DNA from 4 places in the Shewanella sp. T24-MNA-CIBAN-0130 genome. Region 1 is predicted to be linked to each of the others. Evidence: predicted binding sites of a transcription regulator. Region 1 holds the regulator's gene; each other region holds the start of a gene.

Region 1 (3,219 bases):
ACAGGTAATGCCAAACTTAATCAATCGGGTAGCCAAGTGACCGGTAATCGAATTAAGTACAACATCAATGCGCAAGAGCTTATTGCTGAAAGTTCGGGCACAGGGCAAGATCGGGTTATCACCATTATTCAACCTGAGAATTTCCAAGACGAGTCTGCGCCAAAGCAAAAACTCCCTGAAATCCCAGTTAAAAAGCAGATCAAACCATGACCCAAATAACCTTAACCGCTGAAAATCTGGCTAAAAGCTATAAAGATCGTCAAGTTGTTAAAGATGTCAGTTTAACGGTTAAAACAGGCCAAATTGTTGGGCTTTTAGGCCCCAATGGTGCAGGTAAAACAACCACCTTTTATATGGTTGTCGGCCTAGTGAAAAGTGATAAGGGTCGAATTTTAATTGATGATGACGATCTCACTGACGATCCAATGCATCTGCGAGCTCGCAAAGGCATTGGTTACTTACCACAAGAAGCCAGTATTTTCCGTAAACTCACAGTGTATGACAACATTATGGCCGTGTTGCAAACCCGCAAAGAACTCAGTACAAACCAACGTATTGAACAGCTTGAGCATCTATTAGAAGAGTTCCATATTACCCATATTCGAGACAGCCTAGGCATGTCGTTATCGGGTGGTGAACGTCGTCGTGTTGAAATTGCGCGCGCTTTAGCCGCCAATCCAAAATTTATTCTACTCGATGAGCCCTTTGCTGGTGTTGATCCGATTTCTGTCATCGACATAAAAAAAATCATTCAACAACTTAAAAGCCGAGGTCTAGGAGTATTAATTACCGACCATAACGTACGTGAAACGTTAGATGTCTGTGAGCGAGCTTATATCGTCAGCCAAGGTAATTTAATTGCCGAAGGCACACCTGATGAGGTATTGAGCAATCAACAAGTTCGGGCGGTGTACTTAGGTGAACAATTCAAGCTATAGTTACTTTACGGGCCTTTAGTCTATCTAACTCATTTGATTGAACGATATCTAAACAGCGTTAAACATCATTGATGTACGTGACAATCCATTACAGTTTTATAAATTGTCACTTTTATGGAAATCATCTAGGGATAAGCGGTAAATGAAAGCGTCACTCCAACTTAAAATGGGTCAACACTTAACCATGACCCCACAATTGCAGCAAGCCATTCGCTTACTGCAATTATCGTCATTGGAGCTACAGCAAGAAATCCAACAAGCATTGGATTCAAATCCATTACTTGAAATAGAAGATGAGTTTTCTGAAGCAAAAGACCCCGTAAAAGAAAATCGCGACCAAGCTGATACAGACTTCAGTGACAACAGCATTGTCAATATTGAAAAAGACACCTCAACAGTCGACACAGCAGAATCTATGACCAAAGAAACCATGGATGATTTAGCCATGGATACTACATGGGATGAAGTGTACACCGCCTCGCCGATGTCAGGTTCAGGTAGTGCTAGCATGCGCGATGATGACATGCCGTTTCAAGGTGAAACCACCGAAGGTCTGTATGAACATTTAGAATGGCAGAAAAATCTCACTCCATTTTCAGAGACCGATCTTGCCATTGCCACAGCGATCATCGACGCCGTGGATGAACGCGGTTATTTAACCCAAAGTACCGACGATATTCTCGAAGCCATGGGTGACGAAAATGTTGAGTTAGATGAAGTTGAAGCTGTATTAAAACGAATTCAACACTTTGATCCCGTTGGTGTTGCTGCACGTGATTTAAGTGAATGTTTATTGATCCAATTAGCGCAATTCTCTAACACCACACCCCATATCGATAATGCCCGTTTGCTAATCAAAGACTATTTAACCTTAATTGCTGGGCGTGATTTTAGATTATTGATGCGCAAAACTAAGCTAAAAGAAAATGAGTTACGTGACGCCATCACCCTAATCCAATCACTCAATCCTCGTCCAGGCTTATTGATCACCGCCACCGATGACGAATTCGTTATTCCCGATGTCACGGTACTAAAGAAAAATGGCCGTTGGGTTGTAGAGTTAAACCCAGACAATATGCCCAAAATTGGCGTTAATCAGCAATACGCCGCCATGGCTAGAAGCAGTAAAAATCAGTCTGACAGTCAATTTATTCGAGGCCATTTGCAAGAGGCTAAATGGTTTATTAAAAGTATCGAAAGCCGCAATGATACTCTACTCAAAGTGGCAAATTGCATTGTGCAATTTCAGCAAGGCTTCTTTGAATACGGTGAAGAAGCCATGAAACCTATGGTGCTAAATGATATTGCTGAAGCAGTAGAAATGCATGAATCGACAATTTCACGAGTCACCACACAAAAATATATGCACACCCCACGTGGACTATTTGAACTAAAGTACTTCTTCTCTAGCCATGTCAGCACTGACGATGGCGGGGAATGCTCATCAACAGCAATTCGTGCTTTTATCAAAAAGCTGGTTGCCGCAGAAAACCAGAAAAAACCATTGAGTGACAGTAAAATGGCTCAACTTCTGGCAGAACAAGGCATAAACGTTGCTCGTCGTACGATTGCAAAATACCGAGAAGCAATGCTAATCCCGCCCTCAAACCAACGTAAGAGTTTATAACCTACAAGGTTGTGGAGGATTTTCTATGGATATAAATCTGACTGGACGTCATGTCGAAATAACTGAATCTTTACGTGAGTATGTTAATGGTAAATTTTCAAAGCTTGAACGACACTTCGATCAGATCCATAATGTACACGTTGTACTCCATGTAGACAAATTACAACAAAAAGCAGAAGCCAAAATCCACGTTAATGGCGCAGAGATTTTTGCTATGTCAGAAAATACTGATATGTATGCTGCAATAGACGCCCTGATCGATAAACTCGACCGTCAGGTAATTAAACACAAAGAGAAGTATACAAAACACTAACGATGGAACTTTGTACCATTCTGCAGCCGGAATGCACTACCTGTGCCACACCGGGCAGTAAGAAAAAAGTACTGGAACTCATCAGCAATTTAGTCGCTGCCCAGTATCCAACCCTGTCTTCGCAAGAGGTTTTTGAAAGCCTATTAGCGAGAGAAAAAATGGGTAGCACAGGTATAGGAAATGGCATTGCGATACCTCATGGTCGATTAACGACCATCGATCACCCCATCGCGATATTTGTTAAATGTGAAGAAGCCATTGCCTTTGATGCAATTGATAAGCAGCCCGTGGATATTTTATTTGCTTTGTTAGTACCTGCAGACCAGTGCCAACAACATTTA
Region 2 (3,219 bases), on a different contig from region 1:
ATCTTGGCGTTTGTATCCAAGGGGATCATGCCCTATAAACACCCGAGTACAATTAGGTAACGCTAATATATTGTTAATTGAATGATACAAGGTGGTCGTGCTGCTATTGGGGAAATCAGTATTCACAGTACCCCATTCTGGCGTAGATAATGTGTCACCGACAAATATCACATCTTCAATGAGATAGCTCACACAAGCAGGTGTATGTCCGGGTGTATGCATAATGTGAATAGTTAAATGACCCAATTTAATGAGTTCTTTATCGGTAAACAGTTGATCAAACTGCTCGCCATTGCACTGAAAGCTCTCATCGAGATTTAGCAATCTTTTAACGGTGTGCTGGACTTGAGTAATGTGCTCACCAATCCCCGTTGTTCCCCCGCGTTTGGTCTTGATATAACACGCCGCAGACATATGATCGCAATGTGCATGAGTTTCTAAAATCCATTCAATTTCAAATCCATGCTTATCGATATGATCAATGATGTTATCGGCAAAACATGTACTTATAGTACCAGAGGCCATATCGAAGTCTAAAACGGGATCAATAATCGCACTTTGACGAGTAGCAAGATCGGTCACCACATAGGTAATAGCATGACTAGTATGATGATAAAAAGGATCAATACGGATTTTACTCATAACAATTAACTCCCAACAAAATACCCAATGCATTTGTTAGATAAAGTCTCAGATCAATATTAGCAATAATGGTTAACATCATTTTGTAAATGACTGATAAGGAATCGTAAAGGCAGGATAATGTTAACGTAAACCACCACCATAAACAGCCCATGGGTCGCTGTGCTGTTTGCTTTAGCACCTAGCAGCGAAGCGTCCTAGGCTCTTGCTATAAGCCGCGCAGCGTCCTCGCTTCTAGGTCTTTCGCTTATATTACTTCAGCTTTGATTACGGCTTTGTTGTTGCTGTAACCGATGCGGCTTGATTATTGATAACCTTTTGTAATGAAAACGCACCGCGAATATCACCGAGGGCAAAGTTAACTGCTTTATCATTAGGATAGGTTTTGTTAATCAAAGTACTCAGCTCAGGATTAATATTACTACCATGACAACCTAAGCATAATTGTTGCGCTGGTATCGCCTTCATATAACGAAACTGTGTTTTGCCATCTTTGACGATAAACTCACTCGCCACAATGGGTTTATCAGCAGCTTGCTGTCCTGAAGCATTAACACGTTCAAATTGCTGTAATTGTGTTAACTCCCAAGCATCGGGCGTATTGGCTGGATTACGCACTCGCAAACTGGTCCGGGTAAGTGTCCAGCCCTCTTTTGAGTTTTCTGCTGCAATTGCAGGTGCTACCGCTTGGCACACCGACACTGCGTTGGTTAATCCACCTTGCTTAATGGCTGTCTTTAAATGACCTTTCAGTGCTTGGCTAAATTCGGCAATTCGTTGATTGGCCTGTTGTTCAAGCACTTGCTGCTCGGTTAATGATTCAGCTTGTCCTACCGTCGAGACGCTCATAAGCATGATTAAGCCGGCCATTTGGCTAGCCTTAATCAATGATTGTGTGTGTTTGTGTGTTAAGCGCATTATTGTTATTCCTCTATTTAAAATCGTTTAATCTCAATGAGTTTTAGGGTTATAAAAAACCTATGACCGAGTCCAATCACAAAACATATAGCAAGATCAATACAAAGCTTGTGCCATATTACACCGACAAATTTAAAATATATAAAATCAGCCACTTAAAATTCATTGATATTTGCGAGAGGCACATGCTAGGTTATGAACTGACAAATATGGCATTGTAGTGACAAATATTGCGCTAATAATGTCACTTTAGAGATTAACTGATTAATGTGTACAGTAAGCGAGAGTGATAAATGAGTAACACCACTGTTGTGCAATCAATGATAAACGCGATTGATAAACCGGCAATATTTATTACGCCAGATTATGTTATACATGCGGTTAATCAAGCCTATTTAGAAACGTATGATACACAAGTCATATTAGGCCAAAGTAAATGCCATCAGATATCTCATCACAGTAATGAGCCTTGTGATAAACACGGTGAAGAGTGTCCTTTGCAACAATGCCAGAGTACCGCAAGGGCTGCCAATGCCGTGCATATTCATAGCACTGCACACGGTAAGTCATATTGCGATATTTTAATGAAACCCATTAAAGATAACAGTGGCAAGGTATTGGGATATCTGGAGGTTTTAGATGCCATTGATTATGCATCAACAGAGTCTAAAAAAGGCACCATGGTCGGTCAATCTGCGCCGTTTAAGCAAATGCTCAACAGAATTAACCGAGCATCTCAATCCAGTATTGCGGTGCTATTGCAAGGTGAAACCGGTGCAGGTAAAGAACTCGTCGCTAAAGCGGTGCATCAAGCCAGTAGCCGCAATGATAAACCTTTTGTGGTTATTGAATGTACCGGCCTGAGTGAAAACCTGTTCGAAAGTGAGTTATTTGGTTACGAGAAAGGAGCCTTTACCGGGGCAACCACCAGTAAAAAAGGTCTGATTGAGATAGCCCACGGCGGCACGGTATTCTTTGATGAGATTGGCGATGTACCGATGAACATGCAAGTTAAACTGCTGAGGTTGCTAGAAACCCAATGTTATCGCGCCGTGGGTGGATTAAAACAAAAACGTTCCGACTTTCGATTAGTCAGCGCCAGCCATAAGAATTTACTCGATTTGGTTGAAAAAGGTGAATTTAGACGCGATCTGTATTACCGCATTGCCGGATTTCCCATTTACTTACCCTCGTTGCGTGAGCGCCTTGATGATATTCCAGGACTCGTAAATCATTTTATAAAGTACTCTGAATACAAACATAAAAGGTTTTCGGCTAACGCATTAAATCTGCTCAGTCATTATGCATATCCAGGTAATATTCGCGAACTGAAAAATATTATTGAACAATCGGCACTGATTGCCAACGAAGATATTATCCACAGCAGTGATTTACCTGAAAGCGTTCAACCTAACCACACATCGACAGATAACAAAAATACACTAAAAACGGCAACGGAACTCATGTCACTCGATGACGTGGAGTACGCATATCTTTCTCAGGTCTGTCAGCAATTTCAAGGATCTCCAGCAGAATTAGCCATTAAGCTTAATATTAGTGTGCGGACCTTATATCGTAAATTACAGCGCTATGAGCTAAAGCTAACAGCGCTGTAATGACGTAATATCAACCATAGTTACCATTAATGTTGATGTATTA
Region 3 (3,219 bases), on a different contig from region 1:
GTCACCGACGCGATGAGCACGAATATCGGAATACAAGCTTGATGCTTGGCTATCAAGATAAATAGATCCCGTTGCCGCCACTTGTGTCGGTATCGTATCTGGGTATACCGGCGCATAAAAGGGGTCATCTTCAATGGGTTTCTTGGGCGTAGAACTACAGCCAATTAATAACACCATTGACGCTAACGCAATGTATTTAATCATCTTAACGCCTTAGAGATTCTGATTAATATAAGACAGCATTTGATCAACCGCCGAGATCACTTTGGAGTTCATCTCGTAAATACGTTGTCCTTGAATAAGGTTGACCAATTCCTCAGTCACATTGACGTTAGAGGTTTCCAGTGCCCCTTGGCGAATAGAGCCTAAACCGTCTTGGGATGCCGTACCTTGGATAGGCGTGCCACTGGCACCCGTTTCGGTATACAAGTTTTGTCCTAGGGGATCTAAACCTGACGGATTAATAAAATCGGTCATGGTTAACTGGCCAATCACCTGACTAGCTGCAGTACCTGGGGTTTGCACTGACACTTCACCCGATGCGGATACGGTAATACTGGAGGAATCATCGGGAATAGTGATCGGCGGCTGAACCACATAGCCTGAACCTGGGGTAACAATCTGACCGGTATCATCCAAGCTAAACTGACCATTACGGGTATAAGCAGCAGTACCATCTGGCATTTGCACTTCAAAAAAGCCTGAACCTTCAATCATTAAATCTAATGAGTTATCGGTGGTGAGCATGTTGCCTTGGGTAAACATTTTTTGGGTAGCAACAACCTTAGTACCAGCACCAATATTTAAGCCATTGGGTAACTTGCTGTTGTCTGAGCTAATGCCACCGGCTTGATTAACGGTTTGATAAAGTAGGTCTTCAAATACCGCTCGGCTTTTCTTAAATCCGACAGTACTGGCGTTAGCCACGTTATTAGAAATAACCGCAATGTTGGTTTGCTGGGCATCTACACCTGTTTTACTTATCCATAACGCTGGATGCATAATAATTACTCCTAACTAGATTCTCATCAAAGAAGCTGACGCCTTATCAATTTCTTCAGCGTTCTTCATCATTTTGACTTGCATTTCATATCGACGTTGAATATCGATCATGGCGACCATTTCTTGCACTGAATTGACATTACTGCCTTCAACTGCGCCACTGACAACTTCAACCCCGGGGTCCTTTGGCGCATCGCCACCGGCAATCAGGCGGAACAAACCATCTTCACCGCGCATCATGTTCTCGTTACCAGGATTAACTAATTTAATCCTCGCCACTTCTTCAACCACTTCGGCAGTCGCCCCTTGGGGCCTAACTGAAATAATACCGTTGGCCGAAATTTCTACTTTCTCAATGGGGATAGGCAACACAATAGGACCGGAATTGCCCATCACAGGGCGATTGCTGCTATTTAACAGCAAACCGGTACTGTCAAATTTCAAACTGCCTGCACGGGTGTAAGCTTCTGAACCGTCAGCCGCTTGTACGGCAACCCAGCCATCGCCCTTAACTGCGATATCAAGGTCGCGACCTGTGGTTTGAATGGGACCGCCGTTAAAGTTACTGCCGGGGCTTTCCATCATCGCAAATACTCGCGTAGGCAAGCCTTCACCAAAGGCCTGCATTGAACGGGCTTGGACCATGTCAGCTTTAAATCCATCAGTATTGGCGTTGGCAAGATTGTTAGCACTTACTGCTAAGGCATTCATACCTTGCTTTGCGCCACTCATGGCAATATAAAGAAATTTGTCCATTTGTTGCTCCGTCAAACTTTCTGCAAAAACAATTTATATACACAGAATAAGCAAGCATCATGCCAATGAGTTTTAAGGCGGATTATGGAGATGTAATAGATTGAATCAGTTAAGAATTAACATTAACGAATAACTCATGAGTGTCAAAAAAGTATCAAACAACACCAGGGAATAATAACGAGGACTAATAATGAGGACTAATAATGAAGGGGTAAAGGCAAGGTGTTGCCGCAAACGGCAACACCTATCATGACGTGTGGTTAACTTAGCGGATCTGTAATATGGTTTGGTTTAAAGTATTGTTCACTTCAAGGGTACGCGAGTTGGCTTGGAAGTTACGCTGAGCCGAGATTAAATCCACAAGCTCGGTGGTTAACTCAACGTTTGACTGTTCAAGCGCAGAAGATTTTATATCACCAAAGGTACCACTATTGGCCTCTCCCGCTAATGCTGCACCTGAATCGATACTGGCTTTCCAAGACGTATTCCCCACCTGAGTGAGTCCTTGCTCATTGGCAAAACGCACCAAGGCTACTCGTGATAACGGCACCGTTGAGCCATTACTGTAGCTTGCGGTCACTAATCCATCAGCGCCAATACCTACGTTAGTCAATCGGCCAACGGTAATACCATCTTGGGCTAATTTAGTTACTTCAAACGGAGAAGCATACTGGGTTGGATTATCAAACTTTATATTAAGAGTTTGCGTACCATCGGCCTCAGGGCCTAAAGTATTTGCACCCGCAGTGCCTAATGACTCCGTGGTGATCGAAACGGGGTCGCTGCTTATATTGGCACCTACTGAGTTAAAGGTAAGCACGGCACCCGACCATGTTCCTCCTAATCCATCGGGATCAGCAGCTTCTGCCAATGCACTATTATCTTTGGTGCCATCATCATCAGTATCTGTTTCATAACTGCCAGCAACAGTCGTGTCAACAGGCTTTCCATCAACCGCATAAAAGGCCACCCAATTACTTTCGCCAGTATATGAACCCTGCTCAGGCTTAATAAAGTAACTGGTCATAATATGTGACTCACCTAGCGAATCATAAATCGTCACTGAGGTGGAATTATTAAAGGTGTCAGAATCTTTAGGATTAAAGTTAGCTGGATCTAATGCATTCTCTCCCACATTAAGATTCATCTGTATTTCAACGTTTGACGATTTTACTGGGCTGCCCGCTTTATCTGGGATCTCAATGGGTTTGGTGGTGGTTAAGCTCACCGACGTTGAATTACCATCTTCATCAACAGGGAAACCTTGTAAAAAGTTACCTGCTGAGTCAACCATGTAATTGCCTGAATCAACTTTAAATGCACCCGCACGAGTAAATGATTGATCTTTAGTGCCTAATTCTGACGAGGTAACAAAGAAACCCCCTCCACTTATCGCCATATCTAGCGAGTTACTGGTAAATTGCAAGCTACCTTGATGAAACTGTTGCGCAACTTGTGAGG
Region 4 (3,219 bases), on a different contig from region 1:
TGTTCAGGATGTATATCTTCTTTTCGGTAGTGTTGCAGTAACTGGCACATCATAGTTCTTGGTAACCAATATTCACCGGCGAGAATTTTTCGCATCCCCTGTAGCAATAAAACCAGTGAAGATGATTGTGGAAAAATACCGCAACAATTTGGCCAATCGAGTAAGTCTTGTTTATCGAATTTTTTAGAAGTATTGAGTAAAACGATATGCACTTGAGAAAGATTCGTATCAAACTGGATTTGCCAACAACGATCGTCAATATTGGGTAGGTTAGCCACATCAACAAGTAATAATGGATTTAATGCTCTATCGAGGTTCTCCAGTTCCATTTCATTACTAATAAATCGGGTCTCACAATCTAGACTCGTCTTTAAAAGATCAGCAAAGGCTCTACTCTGAATGGTCAACTTCGTGACTAAAACCAATGTAAGTTTAAGCATAATGAATAATTTCCTTATAATACAGTTGTGGTGCACACATCGCAGTATTTTACTGTTAGCACATACACTGGACTTTAAGCATTTAAATATTCCAGAACTGACCACAAACCATTGTTTATATTATTATTTAACACTCAACCTCGACAGATATTTGCCGTGATAAATGTTATCCCTCCATAAACCTTCTGTTGATTAATTTCCTAGTAGCGATTTAATAGCCACTCAAACCAAGATTGCATTACTTTGGCCATTTATAGCTGGGATAATTGCATTTTAAACCGCCGCTGAGCGACACGGTCGATATCACGCTTTATCGGCAAACTCAGCAGGCTCTCCCAGATCAACCCCTCGACTAAAAGTGGCTGACGCGTAACAACTTTTTTCGGTATCCTATCACTTTTAAATTCATTGAATAACAGTTCAATTTGCCAGCGACTAGGGTAAAGCTTGATCACTTCTTGGCGACTAAACTTATTGTGCGGAAGTTAGTCATCCACCATAGATAACACTTTTATTTCTTAAGCAAAAATAATTCCATGCGACGTTGGTATCATCGCCAGTTAACATCAATCTCCGGACGCTGTGTTAGCGTTCCACAGCGTGGGTATATTCAACCGATTATCATCAATAAATTGTCTTGGCTGTTGTCTTGCAATGATAATTCCCATGACTATTGTGCTTGTAATTAGTTTCACCCCCGCTAAATCTACTTATTCCAATAGTTTTTTATCCTAGCGCTAGAGATCGTGTCTATGTACGCTAGCAAAAAAATGACACGTTTCTAGAAAAGAATAGCACATTCCCTAAGATTGAGCCTTTTTAGTAAATCATCCTTAGAATCCAATAAAAACCATCGCACTTTGTATGAGACTTGCCAGCACTTAACATGTTAAATGAAAATGAGGAATATCATCACCTCACATTATCGAGCAACTCTACTCCTTGCTGACCAAGCTTAACAAATTAGCCAAGCTATTACTTTAATCAATAACATAGCCTCTTTCAGCATTTATTGCGATACATTTTAGGACTATTCAGGTACTCAATTGGGGGGCTTTTTCAATAGAGTGAGCTCTAGATAATTAACATTACATAATGAATTCTGAGCAATGTTTCAGGTTTACATCAGAAAAGCGGCCTGCTTACTCACGGTTATTACCATAAGGAGTCTCGTCTAGCTCACTATCATGTGTCTTGGTCTAGCCATGATTCATTACCGCCAAGCAAGTAAGGGTGACCAAAGACTAGGCGGCCAGTGATCAGGTCTTTATTAGACTCTTGAGAGGACACTACCTTGAACGTGTCATTTTGACACGCGGGTGTTATTAAGACACCTTTTAGAGTTGTTAATATGACAACGACTAAACTTTAATTTAAATAATTACCCAATTAATCAGTTACTTAACTAGTTGGCATGCAGTCTGCATTAAAATATTTAACTTTATGAATTTGTAACTTTTCAATTTAATACAGGTGTAAATATGACAATTCACATTAAAAGTAATATCGACTGGGTTGGCCAACGTGATTGGGAAATATTGGATTTTCATGGCACTGAATATAAAACAACCAAAGGGACGAGTTATAACAGTTACCTTATCCGTGAGCAAAAAAATGTCTTAATCGATACCGTTGATCATCGCTTCAGCCTGCAGTTTATTCAAAATCTTGAGATGGAAATTGACCTAGATAAGATTGATTACATTGTTATTAATCATGCTGAAGAAGATCATTCAGGCGCGTTAGCGGCTCTGATGGCTAAAATCCCTAATACCCCGATTTACTGTACCGAAAATGCTATCGATTCCATTACTGGCTTACATCATCATCCAGAGTGGCATTTCAATATTGTCAAAACCGGCGACACGCTAGATATCGGTAACGGCAAGCAGTTGGTGTTTATTGAAACGCCTATGCTGCATTGGCCAGACAGTATGATGACCTATCTAACCGAGGATGCCGTATTGTTTAGTAACGATGCATTCGGTCAACATTACTGCGATGAGCATCTGTTTAACGATGAGGTTGATCAGATTGAATTGATGGACCAATGTTTACGTTATTACTCCAATATTTTAACTCCGTTTAGCTCACTGGTTACCGCTAAAATTAACGAGGTGCTGAGCTTTAATCTGCCAGTTGATATTATTGCCACCGCCCATGGCGTAGTGTGGCGCGATGACCCTACCCAGATTATTCATCAATATCTGCAATGGGCAGATAATTATCAGGAAGACAGGATCACTATTTTTTATGATTCAATGTCTAATAATACCCGCATGATGGCTGATGCCATTGCTCAGGGGATCCACGATGTTGATCCTGGGGTGTCAGTTAAAGTCTTTAATGTGGCCCGCCATGATAAAAATGACATCTTAGCCAATGTGTTCCGCTCTAAAGGCATATTAGTGGGTTCATCTACCATGAATAATGTGATGATGCCGAAAGTCGCTGGGATGCTAGAAGAGATCACCGGCCTGCGTTTTAAAGATAAAAAAGCCGGTGCCTTTGGCAGCTACGGTTGGAACGGCGGTGCGGTCGATCGTATTCACACCCGTCTTACCGATGCCGGATTTGATACGATTGTGGGCCTAAAAGCAAAATGGCGACCTGATGGTAAAGCCATGCGCGAATGCCGCGACCATGGGCGACAGATTGCCAAAAACTGGGCATGGCATGATCTTAGTAATGTTAAATCCATTTCACCAGCATCCCTAGCCAAAAACAATCAAGCCACTGCCACCGCTAAGCCAGCAACTAAGTCTCGGGAAAGTAAACC

What was found. The regulator sigma-54, encoded in region 1, starts transcription at its own class of promoters, with help from an activator protein. The targets are predictions, from matches to a motif close to GTTGGCACGNNNNTNGNNT.
Region 2: the regulator sigma-54 is predicted to act here: its motif matches at 1,660-1,678, upstream of AAEZ02_RS09745 (Tll0287-like domain-containing protein).
Region 3: the regulator sigma-54 is predicted to act here: its motif matches at 1,807-1,825, upstream of flgF (flagellar basal-body rod protein FlgF).
Region 4: the regulator sigma-54 is predicted to act here: its motif matches at 1,849-1,867, upstream of norV (anaerobic nitric oxide reductase flavorubredoxin).

The regions. Positions count from the first base shown of each region.
Region 1 covers NZ_JBEOPP010000003.1:144,702-147,920, reverse strand. Annotated here, with positions in the region: gene lptA (lipopolysaccharide transport periplasmic protein LptA) at 1-210, shown strand, start outside; gene lptB (LPS export ABC transporter ATP-binding protein) at 207-938, shown strand; gene AAEZ02_RS02420 (RNA polymerase factor sigma-54) at 1,081-2,565, shown strand; gene hpf (ribosome hibernation promoting factor) at 2,591-2,878, shown strand; gene ptsN (PTS IIA-like nitrogen regulatory protein PtsN) at 2,881-3,219, shown strand, end outside.
Region 2 covers NZ_JBEOPP010000018.1:55,489-58,707, forward strand. Annotated here, with positions in the region: gene AAEZ02_RS09740 (MBL fold metallo-hydrolase) at 1-642, opposite strand, end outside; gene AAEZ02_RS09745 (Tll0287-like domain-containing protein) at 910-1,560, opposite strand; gene AAEZ02_RS09750 (sigma-54 interaction domain-containing protein) at 1,854-3,176, shown strand; gene AAEZ02_RS09755 (NifB/NifX family molybdenum-iron cluster-binding protein) at 3,203-3,219, opposite strand, start outside.
Region 3 covers NZ_JBEOPP010000045.1:14,459-17,677, reverse strand. Annotated here, with positions in the region: gene flgH (flagellar basal body L-ring protein FlgH) at 1-204, opposite strand, end outside; gene flgG (flagellar basal-body rod protein FlgG) at 214-1,002, opposite strand; gene flgF (flagellar basal-body rod protein FlgF) at 1,018-1,758, opposite strand; gene flgE (flagellar hook protein FlgE) at 2,024-3,219, opposite strand, start outside.
Region 4 covers NZ_JBEOPP010000017.1:32,000-35,218, reverse strand. Annotated here, with positions in the region: gene AAEZ02_RS09335 (LuxR C-terminal-related transcriptional regulator) at 1-440, opposite strand, end outside; gene norV (anaerobic nitric oxide reductase flavorubredoxin) at 1,922-3,219, shown strand, end outside.